Regions from separate parts of the Labrys okinawensis genome, predicted to be linked through region 2. Evidence: predicted binding sites of a transcription regulator. Region 2 holds the regulator's gene; each other region holds the start of a gene.
The links. The regulator PhoB, encoded in region 2, activates phosphate uptake and scavenging genes when phosphate is short. The targets are predictions, from matches to a motif close to TGTCATNNANCTGTCAT.

Region 1 (4,170 bases), 2.9 Mb from region 2:
GCTACGGTGCCTATTCCGCCAGCAAATTCGCGCTGGAGGGCCTGTCCGAGGCCATGGCGCTGGAGATGGCGCCCTTCGGCGTCAAGGTGATGATCGTCGAGCCCGGTGCCTTCCGCACGGGCTTTGCCGGCAACGCGCTGCGCCATATGCCGGTGCTCGCGCCCTATGAAGAAGGCCTGAAGTCCGTGCGCGAGTTTACTACCGGCATGCACGAGACCCAGCCCGGCGATCCCTTGAAAGCCGCAGCCGCCATCGACGTGGCCCTGAGGGCGGAGAAGACGCCGCTGCGCCTCCAACTCGGCGAGGACGCCGTTACCGCCGTGCGCGACCATGCGGAAGCCCTGCTGGCCGATCTCGCCGCGTGGGAAAAGGTGGGCCTGGATACGCGGATCGAGGCGTGATCGTTTCACGCCGCCATATATCGCCAGGCTTACGGCTTCCGGGCCCCCGGTCCGAAGGTCTGGCCGTTCACCGTGACCGTCTTCGCCGCGCTGTCGAAGTCGATATCCCAGGTGAGGCGTCCATCCGGGCCGGTCTTGGCAAGCCCCTTCAGGAAGGCCACGCCCATCACACCCTGCTGGGCATTCGGCGTGCTGGCGGCGCCCTTGGTGAAGGCATCCATCACAGCGTCCAGACTGGAGGCGGAGACGGTCGCCTTGCCCCGCTGGGTCGGTGACACAGTGGACTCACCCTGTCCCTTCACATCGAAGGCGGGCGCGGTGAGGCTTTGTTCGAAGGACAGATGCGCCTGAGACCCAAAAAGAATAGCCAAAATGGCTGACCTGATGGCCTCATGCTGTTCCATCGCCTTAGACGCACCGACGACCTCGATCAGTTTGTTCGCCACCAAGTCGAGATCGAGCCCGGTCAGCCTGAAGTTGAGCGTCGCGCTCCTGGGCACCAGTGGCCCAGCCCAGTCCGGAACCATTCCATCGGGCAATTCCAGGCCCGAGAAACTGATTTTTTGGTTGATATTCGTATCTTTGACCGCACCGGTCGTGATGACCTGACTGTCCACCGAGGCGATCTTGACGATACCCTTGGGCGTGCCGACGCTGGCATTGTCGTAGCGTATGTCGCCCTTTAGATCTTGCCAGAGCGGGAGCATTGCCTTGAGCTTGGCCTGCGCTGCAGCCTGGTCGTTTTGATCGACAGTGAAGTCATGATCAACGAAGAACGCCAGCGCCTCGAGAAGTTGGGTGTTGCGAATGCCTGCGGCGGTCGCTTCCTGATGCACCCGGTCGGCCCGGATGGCGACCGGTGGCGAAGGATTGCGCGGGTCCTTCACAGTGACGGTTTCGACGAAGTCCTGCAGATCGCCTGTGACGCCGATGTCGATCCCGTCGCTGGCCCCAGGTTTGGCGTGCCCTTGAATCGTGAGCTTGCCCATCGAGGCATCGATGTCCTCGACGGGTGAACGCACGGTGAGGACTGTACTTTCACAGGTCATGGCCTGGGTGAGGAAAACCATGCGCTTGAGGTCGAGCACGCCGTTGCCGCTGCAACTCTTGAGATGCTCGGCGAACTCGAGCGGCTCCTTCGTCTTGGCCGCTTTGAAGGTCAGGTCGATCGACTGGTCTGCGGTGTAGGCGTAAGTGCCATCGCCCTTCTGCGTCATCTGCATCGTGAAAGGAGCGAACTGGAACTGCGGACCGTCGGCTGGCAGGCCCAACTTGGCGTTGTCGATGGCGAACGTCACGTCGTAATGGTCGCCGTTGGGCGTAACGGTTGCAATGCCTTTGTCGATCAGCTTCCGACCGTAATAATGCGCGAAACTGTCGGCGATGGCCTTCGCGCCTTCCGGCGTCGCGGGGGCGGCATGAGCCGGTGCAGTCAGGAAGAAGCCCGCCAGGACCGTCGCCAGCATCACTCCGCGCGTGCCGACCTGGTGACGGTCGTCAGTATCCGATAAAGTCATACAAGTTGATCCGCTGCGTGAAGATCCCCGCTCTTCTATGCCACAGCGTTCCGCGGCTGGTGTGTGAAATTTTTATGCAACAGGAGCCCGCTACCGCCACCGTCACTGGTTGGTAAATTTCACGGAGGACAATTTACAAAAGCTCCAAAAAGGAGACATGCCGCTGTCATCTGGCTGTCCAAAACTCCGCCCGCTTTGAATCGGGAGAGTTACCATGCGCATCTTTGACAAACCCCTGTCCCGCCGCCGGTTCCTGACCAGCAGCGCCACCACCGGTCTTCTGGGCGCCGCCGGCAGCTTCGCCATGCCGGGCCTCTCCCGCGCCGCTGACCGCCCCGTGGTCACAAGCGGTTTGCAGTCGGGCGACGTCTATGCCGGCCGCGCGGTGTTCTGGTCACGCACCGACCGCGCGTCCAATGCCATCTTCGAATGGTCGACCACCGAGAGCTTCAAGAGTGTGAACCGCCTGCCGGCCGTCGCCGCCACGCCGGAGACCGACTATACCGCCAAGATCCTCGCCGAGGGCTTGCCGTTCGATCAGGAGATCTTCTACCGCGTCCGCTTCCAGAACCTTGCCGACGTCAATGTAGAGAGCGAGCTCGTAGCCGGCCATCTCCGCTCGGCGCCAGCGGGCCTGCGCGACGTCTCCTTCGTGTGGTCGGGCGACACGGTCGGCCAGGGCTGGGGCATCAATGCCGATGCCGGCGGCATGAAGATCTATGCCTCCATCCTCAAGCATGATCCGGACTTCTTCATCCATTCGGGCGACAACATCTATGCCGACGGCCCGCTCAAGTCCGAGGTGAAGCTGCCGGACGGCACGATGTGGAAGAACATCGTTACGCCCGAGAAGTCGAAGGTCGCCGAAACGCTCGACGAATTCCGCGGCCAGTACAAATACAACCTCATGGATACGAACTTCCAGTCGCTCTACAGGCAGGTCCCTGTCTTCACCCAGTGGGACGACCATGAGGTCATGAACAACTGGTCGCCCTCCAAGGACCTCTCGCATGACGACCGCTACAAGGAGAAGTCGATCGAGCTGATCGCCTCCCGTGCCGCCCAGGCCTTCCACGAATATATGCCTGTCGCCACCACCATGGCCGAGCCCCGCCGTGTCTATCGCAAGATCGCCTATGGGCCGCTGCTCGATGTGTTCATGCTCGACATGCGCACCTATCGCGGCCCGAACAGCGACAATCTGCAGACCACCGAAGGAGGGGAAGCGGCCTTCCTTGGCGCCGAGCAGCTCGCCTGGCTCAAGCGCGAGCTTGCCAACTCCCGGGCCACCTGGAAGGTGATCGCCGCCGACATGCCGCTCTCGCTGGTGGTGTGGAACGATGCCGACAACAAGAAGGGGTTCGAGGCCGTCTCGAACAACAACGGCGGCAAGCCCCTCGGCCGCGAACTGGAATTCGCCGACCTGCTGCGCTTCATCAAGGCCGCGGGCGTGAAGAACACCGTGTGGCTGACTGCCGATGTCCACTACACCGCGGCTCATTACTACAATCCCGACAAGGCGGCGTTCCAGGACTTCGATCCGTTCTGGGAATTCGTCTCCGGCCCGCTCAACGCCGGCACCTTCGGGCCGAACGACCTCGACATGACCTTCGGCCCGGAGCTGAAATATGTGAAGGCGCCGGACGCCGGCCAGGCCAACCTCTCCCCGGCCGCCGGCCTGCAGTTCTTCGGCCACGTCGCCATCGCCGCCGACACCCGCGTGATGACGGTCACCCTGCGCGACGTCGCCGACACGGCGCTATGGTCCGTCGCTCTCGAACCGAAACTGGGCTGAGGTTTTGCAAGTATGCCTCGCCCTGGCCACGGGGCGAGGCAAATTTGGAGTGTCGATCACCGATCGACACTCTTGGAAACCGTGTGTTTGCGAAAATGGAAGTTGTCGATCGGTGATCGACACTCCGTGTTTGGCGCGCTTTCACCTCCGAAAATCAGCATACCCCAGGCTTCAACCTCCACTCCCTACTCCTCGCCTTTTCCTTTCTCGGGCAGCTCGAAGGCCTGACCGTTCACCGTGATCTTCCTGGCGGCGAGATCGAGCGCGACATCCCAGGCGAGGCGCCCGTCCGGCGTACCCCTGGCCAGCCCCTTGAGAAAAGCCAGGATGAGCGCATAGCCGGCGACATCGTCGGACTTAAGCTGGCTGACATCCGCTGAGATCGCGTCGTAGCCCGACGCAGAGAAGCTGCCGGTGCCCTGCATGCGCAGAGTGATCGGTGCCTGCGCCTTGCCGA
Region 2 (4,170 bases):
CGAAGCTATGGCAAGCTGGTCGCCTTTCTGGCGGCACGCTCCGGCGACGTGGCCGGGGCGGAGGACGCGCTCGCCGATGCCTTCGCGGCGGCGCTGGAGCACTGGCCCGCGAGCGGCATCCCCGACAATCCCGAAGCCTGGCTGCTGACATCGGCCCGCCGGCGCCAGATAGACAACGCCCGCAAGACCAGGCTCCGCCTGGAGAAGGCTGACGACGTCACCAGGCAGATCGAGGAACTTGCGATGATCAGGGAGCAGGATCATGTCATTCCTGACGAGCGCCTGCGCCTGATGTTCGCCTGCGCCCATCCGGCGCTCGATGCCACCGTGCGCGCGCCATTGATCCTGCAAACGGTGCTCGGCTTCGATGCCGCCGCGATCGCCAGCGCCTTCCTGATCTCGCCGGCTGCCATGAGTCAGCGGCTGGTCAGGGCCAAGACCAAGATCAGGCAGGCCGGCATTCCCTTTCGCGTGCCCGAGCGCGAAGAACTGCCGGAGCGCCTCGATACCGTGCTGGAGGCGGTCTACGCCGTCTTCGCCGAAGGCTGGGCCGATCCGGAGGGCTCGCGGCCACGTCGGCGCAACCTTGCTGCTGAAGGCATCTGGCTCGGCCGCCTGATCGCCTCGCTGATGCCGGACGAGCCCGAAGTGCTTGGCCTGCTCGCCCTGATGCTGCATGCCGAGGCGCGCCGCGCCGCCCGCCGCAGTCCGGAGGGCGACTTCGTGCCCCTTGCTCAACAGGATACCCTGCTCTGGGACGAGGAGATGATCGAGGAGGCCGAGGCCCTGCTTGCCCGCGCGGTAAAGAGAGGGCAGATCGGCCGTTATCAGCTGGAGGCAGCGCTGCAGTCGGCCCATGCGATCCGGCGCAGGGGCCTGGCGGTGGACTGGGCGGCGATCGTGCAGCTCTACGACGCGCTCGTCCTGCTGACCCAATCCCCGGTCGCCGCCATCAATCGTGCCGTGGCGCTAGCCCATATCGAGGGCACGGAGGCCGCACTGGCGGCGTTCGACGCATTGCTGGAGGACGCTCGCCTTGCAGAGTACCAGCCCTATTGGGCGGCGCGGGCGGACCTGCTGGCACGAGCGAAACGGTTCGACGAGGCGAGGGACGCCTACATGCGTGCGATCGGGCTGGAAAGCGATCCTGCCATCCGTCGCTACCTGCAAGGGAAGATGGGGCAGGTTTAGTTGCAAGTGCCTTTCAGGGGCGCGGACATCGCGACATGCAAGTATGTCGCTGTGATATCCGCGCTCTCAATCAGCCCTGCTTCGAGAAGGTTTCGTCGAAGGAATAGCCGGCGCCGCGTACCGTGCGGATCGGATCGATCTCGCGCGTGCGGTTCATGGCCTTGCGCAGGCGGCCGACATGCACGTCAACGGTGCGCTCGTCGATATAGACGTCGCGGCCCCAGACGCTGTCGAGCAGCTGTTCGCGGGCGAAGACGCGGCCTGGTGCCTGCATCAGGAATTCCAGCAAGCGGAATTCCGTCGGCCCCAGGCGGATCTCGCGATTGCCGCGATGGACGCGCTTGGTCTCGCGGTCGAGCGAGATGTCGCCGGCCTTGAGCAGGGAGGCGACATGATCGGGCTTGGCGCGGCGCAGGAGGGCCCGCACGCGGGCCGAAAGTTCCGGCACGGAAAACGGCTTGACGACATAGTCGTCCGCGCCGGTGGCAAGGCCGCGGACACGCTCGGCCTCCTCGCCACGGGCGGTGAGCATGATCACCGGCAAGCGCTCCGTCTCTGGCCGCATACGGATGCGCCGGCACAATTCGATGCCCGACAGGCCGGGCAGCATCCAGTCCAACAGCACGAGATCGGGGACGCTCTCGCGCAACCGGATCTCGGCATCGTCGCCCCGTGCCACGCTGTCCACCTCATAGCCCTCGGCCTCGAGATTGTAGCGCAGCAGAAGGGTGAGGGCTTCTTCGTCCTCGACTATCAGAACCTTGGGAGGCATAGCCGGTTCCCCTTGTTACTTAGCCGGCACTGGAAGGTCGACGAGAGACGTACTCGTATCCGCCTTCGGACGTTCGCCGGCAGGGGATTCGCCGGTCACCAGATAATGCACGGTCTCGGCGATGTTGGTGGCATGGTCGCCGATGCGCTCGATGTTCTTGGCGCAGAACAGCAGATGTGTGCAGAAGCCGATATTGCGCGGATCTTCCATCATATAGGTCAGGAGTTCGCGGAAGAGCGAGGTGTACATGGCGTCGATCTCGCCATCCGAACGCCAGACCGAGAGTGCTTCCTCGACATTGCGCTGGGCGAAGGAGTCCAGAACCTGCTTGAGCTGCTCGAGTACGAGGTCGGCCATGTGGTCGAAGCCGCCGAAGAGCTGGTTGGGCTGCATATGGCCCTGGATGGCCACGACGCGTTTGGCGACGTTCTTGCCGAGATCGCCGATGCGCTCGAGGTCGTTGGCGACCCGCAGGGCCGAGACGATCTCGCGCAGGTCCAGCGCCAGCGGCTGGCGCTTGGCGATGATCAGGATGGCGCGTTCCTCGACCTGGCGCTGCAACTTGTCGATCGAGGCGTCGAGATCGATCACCGCCTTCGCGCGCTGGCTGTCGCGCTTGAGCAGAGCTTCCACACTGTCGGCCACGCTCTTTTCGGCAAGGCCACCCATTTCTGCGATCATGTTGCGCAACTCGCGCAATTCCTGATCGAAGGACGTAACGATGTGATCGGACATGCCGTTCTCCAAATTCCTTGTCGCCGCCGTCTATGTGCCGGCTTGAATGCCTGCCCGGGGATCAGCCGAAACGGCCGGTGATGTAATCCTGCGTGCGGCTGTCATTCGGGTTGGTGAAAATCTTGTTCGTCGCCCCGATCTCGATGAGGTCTCCGAGATAGAAGAAAGCGGTGGTGTCGGCGCTGCGCGCCGCCTGCTGCATGTTGTGGGTCACGATCACGATGGTGAAGTCGCGCTTCAATTCGTCGATCAGTTCCTCGATCTTGGCGGTCGAGATCGGGTCGAGTGCCGAGGTCGGTTCGTCGAGAAGCACTACTTCCGGCTTCACCGCGATGGTGCGGGCGATGCACAGGCGCTGCTGCTGCCCGCCGGACATGCCGAGCGCCGAGGCGTTGAGGCGGTCCTTCACTTCGTTCCACAAGGCTGCCTTGGTCAGGCACCATTCGACGCGCTGGTCCATCTCGGCCTTGGAAATGTTCTCATGCAGCCGGACGCCGAAGGAGATATTATCATAGATCGACATCGGGAAGGGCGTCGGCTTTTGGAACACCATGCCGACGCGGGCGCGCAGCACCGCCGGATCGATCTCCTTGCCGATGACATTCTGGCCGTCGAGCATGACCTTTCCCTCGGCGCGCTGGCCGGGATATAGATCATACATGCGGTTTAGCACACGCAGCAGCGTGGACTTGCCGCAGCCCGAGGGGCCGATCATCGCGGTGACCTGACGCTCGGCCACGCTCATGTTGATCTTCTTCAGCGCATGCTTCTCGCCGTAATAGAAGTCGAGGTTTTCGACCTTCAGCTTGACGGGAGCGTTGGGATCGGCAACCGGGCGGTCGGAAACCGCGATCGAGGCGTTGGGTGAGGACATGGGAGCACTCATTTCTTGGGAGCGAGCACGACGCGGGTGATGATGTTCAGGGCCAGCACGCCGATGGTGATGAGGAGGGCGCCGGCCCAGGCGATCGAGACCTGGTTGGGATCGGGGCTCTGGGCGAAGAGGTTGATCGCCAGCGGCAGGCTGGGGAAGGCGCCGCCGAGATCCAGCGTCCAGTTCGAGTTGCCGAAAGCGGTGAAGAGCAGTGGCGCGGTTTCACCGGCGGCGCGGGCCAGCGCCAGCAGGATGCCGGTGATGATCCCGGTGCGGGCCGAGCGCCAGGTGACCGCCATGATCACCTTCCACATCGGCGATCCCAGGGCGAACGCCGCCTCGCGCAGGCTGATAGGCACCAGGGTCAGCATGTCCTCGGTGGTGCGCACCACCACCGGCATGATGATGATGGCGAGCGCAATGATGCCCGCCCAGCCCGAGGACCCGCCCATCGGCACCACGATCATCAGGTAGACGAACACGCCAAGCAGGATGGATGGCGCCGACAGGAGGATGTCGTTGATGAAGCGCACGGCCTCGGCGAACTTGCTGCCGCGGCCTGCCTCGGCGAGGAAGGTGCCGGCCATGATGCCGAGCG
Region 3 (4,170 bases), 3.0 Mb from region 2:
AGTCCCGGGATCGCAGGCATCCTGCCTGCTTCCGGGAAACGCTGCGCTTGTGGGAAAGATGCAGGCAGGATGCCTGCGATCCCAGGGGCATCCATGGCCAGCCTCACCGAAGACCAGTTGATCAGCCGCTACTTCGCGCCACTCGCGGCCGACAGTGGCGCATGCGGTCTCACTGATGATGCCGCCACGCTCAGCGTGCCCGAGGGCCAGCACCTCGTGGTCACCACCGATGCACTTGTCGCGGGGGTGCATTTCCTCCCCGATGATCCGCCCGATCTCATTGCCCGCAAGTCCCTGCGCGTGAACCTTTCCGATCTCGCGGCAAAGGGAGCCAGGCCGCACGCCTATACGCTCTGCCTCGCCTTGCCGGAGGGCTGGCGCGAGGAGTGGCTTGCGCGCTTCGCCGAGGGGCTCAGGCAAGATGGCGCTGAATTCGGCTTTGCCCTGCTCGGCGGCGATACGGTGAAGACGCCGGGACCGCTGACCATCGCAGTCAACGCCTTCGGCTTGACGCCGACTGACCGCATCCCCCGCCGCGGCGGTGCGCAGCCGGGCGATAGCCTCTATATCTCCGGCACGATCGGAGACGGCGCCCTTGGGCTGCTGACACGGACCGGGCAGGGGGGGCTCACCGATCTGGAAGTAGAAGATCGCGACTATCTCACCGGGCGCTACCTTCTTCCCCAACCTCGAGTCGGGCTCGCGTCGGCCGTGCTCGCGTATGCCTCCGCCTCAATGGATATCTCGGACGGCTTCGTGGGCGATCTCACCAAGCTGTTGGGCGTTTCAGGGGCCTCGGCCGATGTCGAGCTCCAGGCCGTGCCGCTATCCAATGCCGCGAGACACGCCTGTGCCCTCGATCCGGTGCATTTCGACAGGGCCCTCACTGGCGGCGACGACTACGAGATTCTCTGCGCCGTGCCTCTTGCCGAGCGGAGCAGCTTCGAGGGCATGGCGCGAGCCTTCGGGACGACGGTGACGCGGATCGGCACGGTGACGTCTGGCGACCACCCGCCGCGTTTCCTGGGCGCGGATGGCCGCGAAAAGAGCTTCGAGCGCGGCAGCTTCAGCCATTTTTGATTGGGTCATGGGGCGGGTCTTCAGACCCGCCCCCCGATTGCGATCACTTCGTAGCCAGTGCCTTCGCGAGATCCTCCGGCAAGGTCAGCCGATAGGCCAGCACCATGGTGTCGTTGGTCAGGCCGGCATCATAGGCCGAGCCCTTCATCATACCCTTGGTGGTCAGGAAGTCGTTGTCGTTGCCGATGAACAGGAAGGCGTCGTTCGGCGCCGCCGGGTCGAGAGCCGGCACCAGCGTCATTGCTTCCCACTTCTCTCCAAGCGTCAGGTCGTTGGCCTTGGGATTGTCGATGTTCATGCCGAACTTCCCGAGCTGGGTGGTGTTCAGCATGTTGACCAGCACCTGAGACTTGGCCGGCGTGATCGAGGCATCGAGCACGTCCTTGCCGTCTTTCTCCGGCGCGATCGGCTTCACGCCGGTCTCGTATTCCGTGCCTGCGAGATTGGTGGCGCCGGTGGTGTCGACGACCAGCACGGCCTTGACCATTTCGGGGGCCTTGCAGCTGCAGCCGTGGCCGGTACTGTCGCGAGCGAGCAGCAGGAAGCGGTGATCGTCGAGAGCGACCATCTCGCTCTGGGCAGCAGTTGAATCAATCTTGCCGTCGCCCTTCTTGGAGTAGACGGGCAATTCGACGGTGTAGACGGCCTTCGGCGTCTTGGGCAGCGGATCGGCGGAGATGTCGTAGACGTAGATGCGGGTGACGGCGCGGTTCTGCTGGCCCTTGGCGCCGCTATCCTGCAGCGTGGCGCTTTGCAGCACGGCCAGCAGCGTCTTGCCGTCCGGCGTGATCGAGGCCGCTTCCAGGCCCTGATTGTTGCGGCGACCGGTATCGGGTGCATCGAGCGAGGTGTAATTGATCTTGCCGCCCTTCATCGGCACGAGCGCAGGGCCTGGCGGGATCAGGCCCTTGAGCTTGCCGTCGGGACCGAAGAGATAGAGGGCGGCGGCATATTCATCGCCGACATAGAAGCTGCCATCGGCGCGATAGGTCAGCGCCTCCGCATCGAAGGAGAGCGAGCCTGCGCCGAGAGAACCGGCGGCTGGGATAGGCAGCGTGTAGCCATCCATCACCACGGTGTTCGAGCCCGGATCGGCGCCGGTGGTGGGCTTGCCGTCGAGACCGGTGAGGAACACCGCCTTGTCGTCGAGCGGCTTCAGGACGATCTGCGACTGCGAAGATGTCGCGGGCGGCAGATCCGGGCCGGAATAGGGTGTGAAGCTGAGGTCGAAGGCCAGGACGCGGCCCTGATAATCGAAGAACAGGTTCTTGTCGGGATCGTTGTAGCCGCGATCGGGCAGGGAGTAGAGACGTCCGCCATAACCGGTGGCGGTCTTGGTCCAGCTCCTGGGGTCGATCGCCATCGAGGAGAAGGAGCCGAGCGAATCACTTCTGGCATCCTTTAGGTCGGCACTCAGGCGGCCGATGCCCACCAGTCCGTGATTGATGAAGGTGCCGCCGGCGAAATCGATCTTGTCATCGCCGGCATTCGTCGAGACGAAGGGCGCCTTATAGGCCAGCGGCTCAGCCTGCGCAGCGATGGGCAGGGTCGCAGCGGCGACGAGAAGGGCAATTCTGAGTAGGCGCATGGTTTCCTCGCTGGGCGGCTCGCATCTGGCTTCCTTGGCAAGTCGCCGTGACAGGGACATGACAATCCTTGCGTGTACGGGGGGGTTGCCCGTCACCACAATACGTTCAGATTGCTGGTCTTGCCTCTTCCCCCAGCGCTCCCGCCACGCGGGCCAGGAAGGCCCTCGTGCGGTCCGACTTTGGGGCGGTGAAGAAGACCTCCGGCGGCGCTTCCTCCACGACCTTGCCTGCGTCCATCATCACCACCCGGTCGGCAACCTCGCGGGCAAAGCCCATCTCATGGGTGACGACGATCATAGTCATGCCGTGGCGGGCGAGTTCCTTCATGACCTCGAGGACCTCGCCCACCATCTCCGGGTCGAGCGCGCTGGTCGGCTCGTCGAACAGCATGAGCGTCGGCTTCATCGCCAGCGCCCGCGCGATAGCGACGCGCTGCTGCTGCCCGCCCGAGAGCTGGGCCGGGTAGGCGGCCGCCTTGTCGCCGAGGCCGACCCGGGTCAGCAGGGCCATCGCTTCGGCCTGAGCCGTCGCCTTGTCGACCCCCAGCACCTGGACCGGCGCCTCGGTGATGTTGCCGAGCGCTGTCAGATGCGGGAAGAGGTTGAAGCGCTGGAACACCATGCCAATCTCACGGCGCTGGCGGGCGATGTTGCGCTCGCTGTCCTCGATGAGCCTCCCTCGCGCCTCGCGATAGCCGATGAGGTGGCCGTTGACCATGATCCGGCCCTTCTGGATCTTCTCCAGATGGTTGATGCAGCGCACGAATGTCGTCTTGCCCGAGCCCGAGGCGCCGACGATGACCACGACCTCGCCGCGCTTCACGGTGAGCGAAACACCTTTGAGCACCTGAGCCGGGCCGAACCATTTCTCGACCTCCTCGGCCTCGACCACCCATTGCGAATTGCCCTGGTTCATGGCATGCCTCCGAACCTTCCCGCCAGGAGCGAACGCCGCACCAGCTTGCTGCGCGTCTCGGTGAAGGGCGTGCTGTAGCGCTCCTCGATGAGGTGCTGCAGGAAGCCCCACAACGTCGTCAGCGACAGATAATAAAGCGCCACCACGGAATAGAGCTCGAACACGCGGAAGGTCGCCGAAGTCACCATCTGCGTCGCCAGCAGGAGTTCCGGCACGCCGATGACGCTGAGCAGGGTGGTGCTCTTCAGCATCGAGTTGAAGTTGTTGCCGAGTGGCGGAATGATGACGCGCGCCGCCTGGGGCAGGATGATGCGGCGAAGCAGCAGCCCCGGCGTCATGCCGAGCGATTTGGCCGCTTCCGTCTGGCCCCGGTCGATCGAGTTGATGCCGGCACGAATGATCTCACACATATAGGCCGCCTCGTTGAGGCTGAGCGCAATGATGCCGGCCTGCACATTGCCGGGCAGGACCAGGAAGCCAAGATCGATGTCATGGAAGTGTATGACGTTGGCGGCCGCCAGCGCCGTATAGATGAATACGATCTGCACAAGCAGCGGCGTCCCGCGCATCACCCAGACATAGAAAC

Region 1: ACMDCR_RS20060 (alkaline phosphatase D family protein) is a predicted target of PhoB. The motif match lies at 2,083-2,099, and genes of this name have one in related genera.
Region 3: ACMDCR_RS20320 (esterase-like activity of phytase family protein) is a predicted target of PhoB. The motif match lies at 2,716-2,732, and genes of this name have one in related genera.

The regions. Positions count from the first base shown of each region.
Region 1 is NZ_CP178864.1:4,284,421-4,288,590, forward strand. It holds gene ACMDCR_RS20050 (oxidoreductase) at 1-401, shown strand, start outside; gene ACMDCR_RS20055 (hypothetical protein) at 431-1,870, opposite strand; gene ACMDCR_RS20060 (alkaline phosphatase D family protein) at 2,133-3,713, shown strand; gene ACMDCR_RS20065 (hypothetical protein) at 3,899-4,170, opposite strand, start outside.
Region 2 is NZ_CP178864.1:1,378,621-1,382,790, forward strand. It holds gene ACMDCR_RS06615 (RNA polymerase sigma factor) at 1-1,191, shown strand, start outside; gene phoB (phosphate regulon transcriptional regulator PhoB) at 1,262-1,963, opposite strand; gene phoU (phosphate signaling complex protein PhoU) at 1,979-2,698, opposite strand; gene pstB (phosphate ABC transporter ATP-binding protein PstB) at 2,760-3,572, opposite strand; gene pstA (phosphate ABC transporter permease PstA) at 3,581-4,170, opposite strand, start outside.
Region 3 is NZ_CP178864.1:4,336,215-4,340,384, reverse strand. It holds gene nusB (transcription antitermination factor NusB) at 1-1, shown strand, start outside; gene thiL (thiamine-phosphate kinase) at 94-1,080, shown strand; gene ACMDCR_RS20320 (esterase-like activity of phytase family protein) at 1,124-2,668, opposite strand; gene ACMDCR_RS20315 (amino acid ABC transporter ATP-binding protein) at 2,775-3,584, opposite strand; gene ACMDCR_RS20310 (amino acid ABC transporter permease) at 3,581-4,170, opposite strand, start outside.